Regions from separate parts of the Pseudoalteromonas sp. BSi20429 genome, predicted to be linked through region 3. Evidence: predicted binding sites of a transcription regulator. Region 3 holds the regulator's gene; each other region holds the start of a gene.
The links. The regulator sigma-54, encoded in region 3, starts transcription at its own class of promoters, with help from an activator protein. The targets are predictions, from matches to a motif close to GTTGGCACGNNNNTNGNNT.

Region 1 (3,161 bases), on a different contig from region 3:
CACTACAGGTGCAGTTTGAAGTAAAAGAAAAAGAAGAAAAAATACAGCAACTAGAGTACGCAAAAGACATTAGTGAACTACAAGCTAAAGAAGAGTACCAACAAAAAATAATTTGGCGACTTAGCGCTGCTATTGCATTTATTTTAGTGATTGCTTCATTATTTTTATTTTATCGGCAAGCTCGACAACGTCAAAAATATCACGATATTTCATTAACAGATTATCTAACAAATTGCCCTAATCGCAGAGGAATAATGCGCGCAGCAGAAGCAAAGCTTGGTGAAGGTAAAATGACGATAGCGATTATTGACTTAGACTACTTTAAAAAAGTTAACGACCATTTTGGTCACGATGTTGGAGATTTAGTTCTTATTGCCTTTGCAAAAGCTGCAAAAGAAACACTATGTAATGATCATCAGTTTGGTCGTTACGGCGGCGAAGAATGGTTATTTGCACTAAATACGGTTGATGAACGAATAATTCGCGATATATTTAACCGACTCGCCATTAGCTTCGCCGAGCATTGCAGTAATATAGAAGACTTTCCTAGTGATACAAAAATCACCTTTAGTGCAGGGGCCTCTGTAAGTGGCCCTTTAAAAAGCACACTAGATGTTCTTATTAAGCATGCAGATAAATTACTTTATAAAGCAAAAGAAAACGGAAGAAACCAAGTCGTTGTTGATTAAATAAGCACAGCTAAAAGTATTGGCTCATTTACTTGACTAAAGTCCGTCTAAAACCATTTGTTTAATTTTATGTGCTTTTACAAAATGATCTAATTTATGGGTGTGTATCCACCAAGTAGCAGCTTCCATAAGTAGCTCTGGGTCGTCGTTTTTATTAGCAAAAAATGCATAAAAAGAAAGCCCTACATTTTCGCCTTTAGCTGCTATTTTTTTATCGCACACGGTAATTATTTTTGCTCTTAGTTCTTCCCTCATACATACCTTATTTAATTATATTTTTACTATTAAAATACGCCATTTAAAACGCTAACGATTAGCTGTAAAAGGCTTCTATCAACCAAGCCATGATTCTCAAGCTTTTTATTAGGCGTATTTACTTTTGCAGCTTTGCATTCATTATCTAATATCTCATTTTTACGTATATCGGTTTCGTATGCAATATCTGCTTGTTCCATACATTTTGCCGAGCCTGCGTAAGGCTGTGCCGCACAAGCGCTTAGTAATAAAAAAAGTGGAATTGCTATCAATAATTGCTTCATAACTAATCCTATTTTTACGCAACTTATTTACTTTAAATTACAGCTGCAAGTTAGCCTATTTACTTTCTACCACCATTACAAAAAATTCAAAAAAGAACGTACCTATAGCATCAAAAAAAGTGTCATTTTTTTCATCCTTTTTAATTTGTGCGCTAATGCATTGATTATAAACTTCTGAGCTTGTTTGAGCGCCATTTCGATCAACCGTTTCAGCCTCTTCAATGCATAAGTTAGGGTCAGAACGTGGGGCTGTACTACATGCACTCAGTAAAGCGCACAGCAATAATGCGGCGATGGGGCTTTTTATGTTCATCCTTAAACTATCCTATTAAGTTAACGTGCTACCTGTATTTATACCGATTGGTATTATATGTGGGAGTAATACATATAGATTGTACCTAAATAATGTTGCTACTTTATCACTACAATAAAATAAACAACCAGTAAATATTTGTAAGGTTCTGTAGGAATTTATACTCCTTTTATAATTGAACTACGTAAAATCCTGAAATTATTGCATTCATATCACTGTAAAATTTACAGTGATAGCAGCCCAAAAATAAAAATCAAAATAAAAGCAATAAAATACATCAACTTAACATTTGGCATTTAGTTTGCTAGTTAGTGATATAAGCAAATAAATTGTAAAAGGACTAGTTATGAATATTTTTGAAGCACTACGTCATGACCATGACAAACAACGAGAATTAGTAGATGCGCTCATTCAAACGCACGGCGACACAGAGCAGCGCCACACGCTAATGGACGAGCTAAAAACAGAACTAGAACAACACGCAAAATTTGAAGAACGTTACTTTTACAACCCACTTATGTTTGATGACTTAACTCATGAAAAAGCGCGCCACAGCGTAGCTGAACATCACGAAATTGATGAATTAATTGAACAACTTGAAGATACCGAAATGAGCTCGTCTGCATGGTTAGTTGCAGCTAAAAAACTGCATCATTTAGTACATCATCATTTAAGCGAAGAAGAACACGAAGTATTTCAATTAGCGGGTAAAGCACTAACCGAAGGGCAAAAACAAAGCTTGGCAAAGCAGTATAACGATGCAATGCACTAATACTTTTTATTTGTGAGTAACTTTACTCACAAATAATTGAACCACCTTATATACACTCCCTTGTGTACTATTGGTTATAAGCCACTTGGCTTATAACCATTTTTTAAGCCTATGTGCTAACTCTTCTCTAGTAAGGGTGCTTCTGTCGGATCAAAAATTCGATACGCCACTAGCTTTAAACCATCGTTAATAAAAAACCACACCAAAGCATATGCCCACACAGCAAGTGCCCATCCCCATCCTAGTGGGGTCATAAACACCCCATAAACAGCAATAAGTGTTGCTATAACTTGCGTGCCAAATACGGCGACCATTAATATAGCAGACGGTTTAATAGACCAAAATGGACCTCGGGTACGCGCTAAAAATATAGTCAAATGCCCTGCTACAGAAAGTAATAAGTACATTAATGTTTGAAGATGAGGACGGTCGAGTTCAAATACTTTATCTCCTAAGTAAAATAAACCAAAGGCTGCAATTGGCCCTACAATTCCCAGCACAGATGCAATACCTAAAACGAGCCGCATATTCCATGTTTCGGGCTTATTTTGATAATGTACATTGTCGTATGCAATAGACAAAATGGCGGCATCGTTAAGTAAAGCAAGCATTACAATCATGACTGCTGTTAACGGATAAAAGTTAAAAATTAATATCGCCATTGTCATAAAAAGTAGTACGCGCAGTGTTTCAGCAACCCTGTAAATAGCGTAACTGTTCATGCGTTGAAATATTTTTCGGCTTTCTTTAACTGCATCAATAATAACCGATAAGCCATCGGTCATTAACACAATTGATGCTGCTGAACGCGCTGCATCTGTAGCACCCGATACAGCAATGCCACAGTC
Region 2 (3,161 bases), on a different contig from region 3:
TAAGCTACCTTCAAATGCCGCATATTTTTTACGTACATCTCTAAAGTAAGCAGCAATTTCTTCTAGGTGGTTTAAATCAAGGTCGGTATCGCGCTCAGTTCCTTCAACTATCGATACAATAGTTTCAGTTGCTGTGTGTCCGTAAGTCATACTCATTGATGAAATAGCGGTATCAAGCATATCAATGCCTGCATCAATCGCTTTTTGATAAGTCGCAGTACTTAAACCTGTTGTAGCGTGGCACTGCATAGCAATAGGAACCGATACGGTTTCTTTAAGTGCTTTAATTAGTTTTTCAGCATCGTACGGCTTTAATAAACCCGCCATGTCTTTAATACAAATTGAGTGACAGCCTAAATCTTCTAATTGCTTAGCAAGAGTCAGCCACATATCAAGCGTATGAACAGGACTTACCGTGTACGAAATAGTACCTTGAGCATGCGCGCCTACTTTTATAGCCGCTTTAATCGCTGTTTCTAGGTTACGTACATCGTTCATTGCATCGAAAATACGAAATACGTCAACGCCATTTTTATGTGCGCGTTCTACAAACTTTTCAACTACATCATCAGCGTAATGGCGGTAGCCTAATAGGTTTTGACCGCGTAATAGCATTTGCTGTTTAGTATTAGGCATCGCTTTTTTAAGCGCACGAATACGCTCCCAAGGATCTTCGCCTAAATAACGAATACACGAATCAAATGTAGCACCGCCCCACGATTCAATAGACCAATAACCTGCATCATCTAGCTTGCTAGCAATAGGTAGCATATCGTCTAGGCGCATACGTGTTGCGAGCAATGATTGGTGCGCATCGCGTAATACCAATTCTGTTAATTTTAATTTAGCCATGTGTGTGCCCCTTATTTATTATTTGATTTGTACTGAGCAATGGCAGCACTAATAGCAGCGATGTGCTCATTAGGCACACCTTGAGATTTAAAAGACGGTGATTTAGCTGGTGATGCCTCTGGTTCGCTATAGCGCGTCACCAAATTAGACATAAGCGTTACTGCACCAATTAATATCGACAGAAATACAAACACCCCAACCATACCAGTTAGCATTAAGCTACCAGCCGTTGTGAGTAGAGCACCTATATCCATTTTTCTCCCCCTTGAAACCCATATCGAAAATAAAAAATCGATTTAATTAAATATTTATTCACTGGATAATAACAAAACTAGTCGCTTTGTCTACATCTTGTAAATTGGTAAAACCAATTAAACTATAAACAACATAACACTCAACAAATTTACATGCCATAACCCAGCAATCATGCGCCCTACAATACATACAGAAAATAACGACTATAGCTAATAGTTATATGGAAGTTGTTAATTAACTATTCAACTTAATAAAAATAACCGCCAAATTATTATAATAAGTACAAAAACACACATCAATTGTTAATTGGTCTTACCAAAAACATTATTTTTAGTGAATATTTACCGGTAACTTGTAACAGTGTGAATAACTTACATAACAAAGCGTAAAAATTACTAACTAACTAATAACTAAAAATACAGTTAAAAACCATAACTAGCTGATATAAAACAAAAATAAACTTTGGCATATAACTGGCATTAGTTATTGTGAGCAAATTTAATAACCAAGGAGAAAACAATGTTACGCTGGACAATTACATTTTTAGTTATTGCTTTAATCGCTGCAGTGTTAGGTTTTGGTGGCATCGCAGGTGCCGCAGCTGGTATAGCAAAAATTATATTTTTTATATTTTTAGTACTTTTAGTGATCTCATTAGTTTCAGGTGCACTACGTGGTAAATCACCCAGGTAGATAAAGCATTCAACTAACAAACACTAAAATTTAATTGATACTTACAAGGAATTACATTATGAATTCAACAACTGTAAAAGCAGCACTAATCGGTCTATTCGCAAGTTTCTTCATCATGGGTTGTGAAGACAATCATGCAGAAGACGCAGGCGAACGTATTGACGAAGCAGTAACTGACGTGCAAAACAAAGTAGAAGATGCATGTGAAAATGTTAAAGAAGGCGTAAACGCTGAAGAAACTAACTGTTAATTCTTCTTGTAACGCTAAAAAACGGCCTTAGGGCCGTTTTTTTGTGCCTGTAATAAAATCACTGACTATAAAGCTGCTCATTTAGCGGTTAGCTTGTTAAAATAAAAAAAACGATATTTAAAGCAAGGCAATATGGCATTTACAACAACCTACACACTAGATAAACCTTACTTTTACGAGTGCTTTGACGAGTCACTCCCCTACAGTAAGCGCGCCAAACCTAAGTACTTTTTACTTGTACTCCTCGTTGCGCTTGGTTTATTTGGCATTTATGTTTTAAACGATCATTACTTAGGATCGTTTATGATCATGCTAGGTGTACTAGAGTGCGTCGCTTTTTACTATCGCAGACCTTGGTGGGTAACCAGACAAATGCTCAGCAGAGCGTCAGGCTCTGAGGTAACACTTACCTTTGATGAAGAAGGCATTAAATCGGCTAATCATTACAAAAGCTTTCAGCTAACTTGGCAAGACATAAGCGAAGTAATAGATACTCAGCAAGGTATTATTATTAAAAATAAAAGCGGAATGCAGTACATTTCAAAACAAATACTAACCCCAGAAACACTCGCCTTTATAAACAAAAAAGCCACTCAGTGAGTGGCTTTTTGACTAGTTGAGTTAATTACTCAACTACGTATACGTGTTGATTAAGCATTGCCCGGATTAGGGTTCGACTTTTCAGCTTGTATGCGCATGTAAATCTCTTCACGATGCACTGATACGTCTTTTGGTGCATTAACACCGATTCGAACTTGATTTCCTTTAACACCTAGAACAGTAACTGTTACTTCGTCACCAATCATTAGGGTTTCACCTACTCTACGAGTTAGTATTAGCATTCTCTTGCTCCCATGTTCCAATAAAAATTATAAGATTCCGCTTAAACATACTAATGAAAATTAGACTGAAAAGTAAGTAAAAACTCTCAATCTATCCATTTTCTGTTAAAAATGCTTTGTGTAATGCACGAACTGCCAACTCTAGGTACTTTTCATCTATTAAAACTGAAATTTTGATCTCAGAAGTCGAGACTAAAACCACATTAATATTTTCCTGCGCTAATGCATCAAAAAATAAACTTGCTACACCAGAATGCGATTTCATACCC
Region 3 (3,161 bases):
TGGCAGTATTGTTGGCTTACTTGGCCCTAACGGCGCAGGTAAAACCACCACGTTTTATATGATAGTAGGACTTGTACCTAGCGACAAAGGTAAAATATCGATAGACGATAACGATATTACTCTTTTACCTATGCATAGTCGTGCTAGATTAGGCATTGGCTACTTACCGCAAGAGTCTTCAATATTCAGAAAGCTGACTGTTTATCAAAACTTAATGGCCATTTTAGAAACGCGCAAAGAGTTAAATAAACAAGCTAGAGAAGACACTCTCGATAAATTATTAGATGAATTTAGCATACAACACATTCGTGATAGCCAAGGTATGGCATTGTCAGGAGGCGAACGTCGTCGTGTTGAAATAGCACGTGCGCTGGCAGCAGATCCTAAATTTATATTACTGGATGAACCATTTGCAGGTGTTGACCCGATTTCGGTATTAGACATAAAGAAAATAATAGAACATCTTAAAAATCGTGGGATTGGTGTATTAATCACCGATCATAACGTAAGAGAAACCCTTGATGTTTGTGAAAAAGCCTACATTGTTTCTCATGGGGAGCTGATTGCATCAGGTACTCCAGAACACGTATTAAATGATAAAACAGTACGCGATGTTTACTTAGGCGAGCAATTTAGGCTGTAACATTTACGCCATGTCTTTAAGCATCTGCTAGTATTAATTATAACAACATAAAAGGATTGTTAGAGATACATGAGGCAATCACTACAGCTGCGCATGGGCCAGCAACTTACAATGACTCCACAGCTGCAACAAGCTATTCGTTTGTTGCAACTCAGTACATTGGATCTCCAGCAAGAAATACAAGAAGCTCTCGACAGCAACCCGCTATTAGAGGTTGAAGAAGCAGACTATTCAGAAGACGCTGCAGGTAAAAACGAGCAAAAAGCAGATACAGATGACATAACTGTTAGCGCATCTGCCGATGATGCTCCAAGCGAATACGAACAAGATAGTGGTGAAGCACTTGCAAAAGACACGCTAAGTGACGACATGGCTATGGATGTTAGTTGGGATGAGTACATGAGTGCCGCCCCAGCAGCATCATCGGGTCCGATGCCTGAAGACGAATCAATATACCAAGGCGCCTCTACTGAAACGCTCCATGAGTATTTAATGTGGCAGTTACAACTAACGCCATTTAGCCCTACAGACGAAGCTATTGCTATTGCGATTGTAGAAGCCGTCGATGATTCAGGTATTTTAACACTAAGCTGCGAAGAGATTTTAGAAAGCTTTAATCAAGAAAACGAAGATGATAACGAAGTCGAACTTGATGAAATTGAAGCTGTATTAAAACGCATCCAACTGTTTGATCCTGTTGGTATTGCTGCACGTAGTTTACAAGAGTGTTTGTGTATTCAGCTTAACCAGTTTGACAAAGAAACACCTTACATTAATGAAACAAAAATGATTTTAACCGAGCATATTGATTTATTAGCTGCTCGTGACTATCGTACATTAATGAAGAAAACTAAGCTCAAAGAAGAAGAGCTTAAAGAAGTAATGACATTAATACATACTCTTAGCCCTAAACCAGCAGATACTATTGTAAGAGAAGAATCTGAGTATGTTATTCCCGATGTGTCAGTTAAAAAAATTAAAGGCCGCTGGGTTGTTGAGTTAAACCCAGATAGCATGCCTAAAATTCGTGTTAATAGCCAATACGCTGCAATGTCTCGCACTGTAAAATCCAGTGGTGACAGCCAGTTTATTCGCTCGCATTTACAAGAAGCTAAATGGTTTATTAAAAGCTTAGAAAGTAGAAACGACACGCTATTAAAAGTAACAAATTGTATTGTTAAGCAACAACAAGGCTTTTTTGAACACGGTCCTGAAGCCATGAAACCAATGGTTTTAAATGATGTTGCTGAAATGGTAGAAATGCACGAATCAACAATTTCGCGCGTAACAACCCAAAAGTATATGCACACACCCCGTGGTATATTTGAGCTTAAATATTTTTTCTCAAGCCATGTAAGCACCGAAAACGGGGGTGAATGTTCATCTACAGCAATCCGTGCGCTTATCCGAAAATTAATCGCAGCAGAAAACTCAGCAAAACCATTGAGTGATAGCAAAATAGCGGATATATTGGCTGAGCAAGGAATTAAAGTAGCGAGACGTACAATCGCAAAATACCGCGAATCTCTGGCTATTCCACCGTCAAATCAGCGTAAAAGTTTGATTTAAGACGCAAAAAAAAGAGGGTAATGCTTATGCAACTAAACTTAACTGGTCGTCACGTAGAATTAACCGATTCACTAAGAGACTATATTAATACCAAATTTGCGAAGCTAGAAAGACACTCTGATCATATTAATAATGTTCATGTCATTCTCGATGTAGAAAAATTAAATCAAAAAGCAGAAGCCACCATACACGTAAGCGGTGCTGAGCTATTTGCCTCTACAGAACATCAAGATATGTATGCCGCCATTGACTCGTTGATCGACAAGCTCGATCGACAAGTAATTAAACACAAAGAGAAGCTTGCTCGACACTAATATGATGAAATTAAGCTCACTTATATGCCAGGACTGCAGCAAAGCTGCGGTCCTTTTTAATAGCAAAAAAAGAATTTTAGAGTTCATTAGCGAACTTGCTCACGACAAACTTCCGTATTTACCGCAACAAGATATTCTTAATGCTTTAATGAGCAGAGAAAAATTGGGTAGTACAGGTATAGGGCGTGGCATTGCCATTCCTCATGGAAGAATGAGCGGTGCAGAAGAGCCTTTGGCTTTAGTACTCGTTAGCGAAACTCCAATAAATTTTGATGCAATCGATAATCGCCCTGTTGATATTTTCGTCGCACTCATCGTACCAGATGGCGATAACCAGCAGCACTTAAAGACTCTAGCAACCATTGCTGATAAACTAAACAACAAAGATTTTTGTAAACAGTTACGCAGTGCAAAATCAGATGCTGAGCTTTACCAAGTTATTGTCAATCAATCATAGTTTTATAAAGGGTGTTAAATGGAGTTAATTATCATAAGCGGCCGTTCTGGTTCTGGAAAGTCGGTTGCTTTACGCGTTGTAGAAGATTTAGGTTATTATTGTGTAGATAATATTCCAGTTAACTTGCTTCCTTCATTAGTTCGCAGTGTGTCTGATAGCTACGATAAAATTGCTGTTA
Region 4 (3,161 bases), on a different contig from region 3:
TTTCGTTATTTAACTCAAAGGGCCGTAAGGCCCTTTTTTTGGTTTTATATTGGGCTGTTTTATTTAGAAATCAAACTTATTGAATAATCATCGTATTGCTTAATATTATTCATTACACTCATTAAAGTATTATGAGTACTGTTTTCGTCTGCGGTTATAAGTACCGAACTTATTTCATATTTAGCCGCGAACATCGCTAAATTAGTCGCAACTTGCTCTAAATCAATTAACCTCCCTGAAAAATATACTCCGTTACTTTCATCAATTCTAAATAAAGCATTTTTAACAGGCTTATCTATTTGAGGGCTGCCGAGTGGTCGGTTTAATTCAATAGCCACAGGTTTTACAAAAGATGTAGTTACAATAAAGAAAATTAGTAATATGAACACTATGTCTAACATCGAGGTCATATCTACATCAGCATTATTTTGCAGTTTAGTTAGGGCGTGTGAATCTTTGTGGATTGAAATTTGTTCAATCTAGGGGCGATTAAATCGCGGCGCGAGGTTTGTAACCTAGTGGGCTAAGTAAAAACCGAGCAACAAAGAGTTAATCGTCCCTAGAAAGAGCCCAAAGGGCAGCGCATGTTTGGCCTTTATGCTGCGTTATCGCCTATTTATGGGGAATAACCACACTACATAGGCTCTGCCTTGCCTAAAAACCAAACATACTGCTGCAAATTCAACCACCAGAGATCAACACGCCCTAGCTTACTTTTCATATTGGACCTTATTTTTAATTAAATGCTGCGGCGCCACAGCAAGGTTTTAGGTACCTACTAACAAAATTAGCACAGCAAAAATAAAGCGTGGTTAAATAAATATTCTAATAACATTAAATATTTGTATTCATTATGTATTTAAAATGTGGCGAAATAAGGTGGTGTTTATACCAATTTGCTTATATATGGGGTCTATATGGCATCGTTATAGTGTGATTTAATTCGTTAAATTGCTTAAAGATTTATGCAGATTGGTATTAGAGGCAATAAAAAACCCAGCGCTAGGCTGGGTTGTATTTATGCGTTATGTAAGCTTACTGCTTTTGCATACGGCTCATTTCTGCATGGCAGCTTTGCATTGTTAATAATGTTTTAGCCAGTGCAGCTTCGCAATCAGCCGGTTGTGGTTTATCCATAGCGGCTTTAATTTCTACAAGCGTTTTATCTTCTACTTCTTCAAGCTCTTTTACATACGTGCTGTCGTTATGTGAGGTGAATGTAGTAAGTAAGGCTGTGTATGCACGTCGTGCTTCAACTGCGAAAGATGAACCATCTTCGCGTTCGCCTTTTTCATTAATTGCATATGGCTGCAAGCGCTCAACACTCACTTTTCGGGCATCTATCATACGCTGAAAAAGTGCGCCAATAGCAGGGTCTTCAACTTTTTCCTGTGCTTTTTGATAAAAATCGATGCCGCTGTTCATAACTTGAATGATGTCAGTAATATGATTTACTTCTGATCCTTGATGGGTGTTCATAATGACCTCTTTTATTAAATGAATGTATAGTTCAACTTAATAAAAGCAATGTATGTTCCACGTTTTTATTTTCATGTAGTTGTTTGATTTTATTAGTTTAATTTTATTTCAGAAAGGGGCTAAGTTAATGAGGAAAGTATTAACTTAGCAATTTTTACATTATATTGTGTAATAAAGTTATTTTAGCTCTTCAGCTACTTCAGCTACTTTTTGGCGTAACCAGATATGGCTCGCATCGCGATGCAACAGTGGGCTCCAAATCATATCAAGCTCAAAAGGAGGAATTGGAAACGGTGGCTCTAAAATTTTAAGCCCCGGATCATCTAAGTATATATTTGCAGCTTTTGAAGGAAGGGTCGCAATCAAATTTTTCTCTTTAGCTAAATGAATCGCTACATGGTAGTTACGCGTAAAAGTGGCAATGTTACGATGTTTACCAAAGTGGGCAAGTGCTTCGTCAACCCAACCAAGTTTTTGCACATCTTTAGGGTCCATGCCCACACCTACACCAAAACCTGTTTTACTCACCCATATATGGCGCGCTTTTAAGTAGCTGTCGAGGCTAAAGTTTTCAATAATAGGGTTGTCGGCCTTAACTAAGCAGCAAAAACTGTCTTTCCAAATACGTTTATGATGAAAAGACTGAGGTAAGTTTTCAAAACGGTTGATTGCCATATCTACTTTACCGTTTTCTACGTCATGAAAGGTTACATCACTTGGTGTGAGTATATCTAAAGTAGTATCGGGGGCTTCTTCGTGTAGTTTACTTAAGAGCTTTGGCGCTAACGTACTTGCAGCGTAATCACTGGCCATTATTCTAAATACACGTTTACTCTGGCTTGCCTCAAATTCTCTATTAGGTGCTAGGGTTTCTTCAAGCGTCATTAATATGCCACGAATAACGGGTTGTAACTCTAAAGCGCGCTCTGTCGGGACCATACCATCGCTGGTACGAACTAAAATAGGGTCGTTAAATAAGTTACGAAGACGTTTAAGGCCATTACTCATTGCGGGCTGCGTAATACTCAATTGATTAGCAGCGCGTGTTACGTTGCATTCTCGAAGCAATGTATCGAGATAAACGAGTAAATTTAAATCTATTTTACTTATATTCATTGTGTGTCCTTTGCGTCTACCAGTGATGGATAAATCGCTGTGCTGTCGGGTATGGGTAAATATGACTTACCTGCCCATTTTTTATATTTTGTTGCGCCTGCTTCCAAAAGCTAACATCTATAAGCTCTGGATGAGTGCTGAGGAAAAACTTTTTATACATAGGATTAGGCATTACAAATGTACATAACTGCTCTGGGAATACATCTTGTGGTGCAACAGAGTAACTTTGTTCATCCATTAAATAATCGTCGTAGCTCTTTGCTTTCGGTAATGCTCTAAAGTTCATATCTGTTAGGTATTGAACTTCATCGTAATCGTAAAAAATAATACGTTTGTGCTTACTTACACCAAAGTTTTTTAAGAGCATATCGCCAGGAAATATATTAACGGCAATCATTTCTTTTAGAGCTTGCCCGTATTCTTCAATCGCGTCTGCGGCACTTTCTTCATCAGCATTTTCTAAAAATAAATTGAGTGGTGTCATGCGCCGTTCAATATATAAATGCTTGATGATCAACCATTCGCCTTCAATTACCATTGATGAGCCAATTGTTTTATGTAATTGC

Region 1: a site for sigma-54 is predicted at 1,830-1,848, ahead of P20429_RS13955 (hemerythrin domain-containing protein). Genes of this name have one in related genera too.
Region 2: a site for sigma-54 is predicted at 1,569-1,587, ahead of P20429_RS20340 (DUF1328 domain-containing protein). Genes of this name have one in related genera too.
Region 4: a site for sigma-54 is predicted at 1,523-1,541, ahead of P20429_RS04100 (PA2169 family four-helix-bundle protein). Genes of this name have one in related genera too.

What each region holds. Positions count from the first base shown of each region.
Region 1 covers NZ_BADV01000024.1:18,765-21,925, reverse strand. Annotated here, with positions in the region: gene P20429_RS13935 (GGDEF domain-containing protein) at 1-689, shown strand, start outside; gene P20429_RS13940 (DUF6500 family protein) at 726-944, opposite strand; gene P20429_RS13945 (hypothetical protein) at 974-1,228, opposite strand; gene P20429_RS13950 (hypothetical protein) at 1,284-1,541, opposite strand; gene P20429_RS13955 (hemerythrin domain-containing protein) at 1,888-2,313, shown strand; gene P20429_RS13960 (plasma-membrane proton-efflux P-type ATPase) at 2,430-3,161, opposite strand, start outside.
Region 2 covers NZ_BADV01000052.1:54,155-57,315, reverse strand. Annotated here, with positions in the region: gene oadA (sodium-extruding oxaloacetate decarboxylase subunit alpha) at 1-852, opposite strand, end outside; gene P20429_RS08660 (OadG family protein) at 864-1,106, opposite strand; gene P20429_RS20340 (DUF1328 domain-containing protein) at 1,627-1,800, shown strand; gene P20429_RS08670 (hypothetical protein) at 1,859-2,050, shown strand; gene P20429_RS08675 (YcxB family protein) at 2,183-2,650, shown strand; gene csrA (carbon storage regulator CsrA) at 2,701-2,892, opposite strand; gene P20429_RS08685 (aspartate kinase) at 2,984-3,161, opposite strand, start outside.
Region 3 covers NZ_BADV01000010.1:16,898-20,058, reverse strand. Annotated here, with positions in the region: gene lptB (LPS export ABC transporter ATP-binding protein) at 1-643, shown strand, start outside; gene P20429_RS17605 (RNA polymerase factor sigma-54) at 713-2,212, shown strand; gene hpf (ribosome hibernation promoting factor) at 2,239-2,526, shown strand; gene ptsN (PTS IIA-like nitrogen regulatory protein PtsN) at 2,531-2,983, shown strand; gene rapZ (RNase adapter RapZ) at 3,002-3,161, shown strand, end outside.
Region 4 covers NZ_BADV01000081.1:53,708-56,868, forward strand. Annotated here, with positions in the region: gene P20429_RS19835 (biopolymer transporter ExbD) at 60-464, opposite strand; gene P20429_RS04100 (PA2169 family four-helix-bundle protein) at 1,036-1,479, opposite strand; gene P20429_RS04095 (LysR family transcriptional regulator) at 1,657-2,595, opposite strand; gene aceK (bifunctional isocitrate dehydrogenase kinase/phosphatase) at 2,612-3,161, opposite strand, start outside.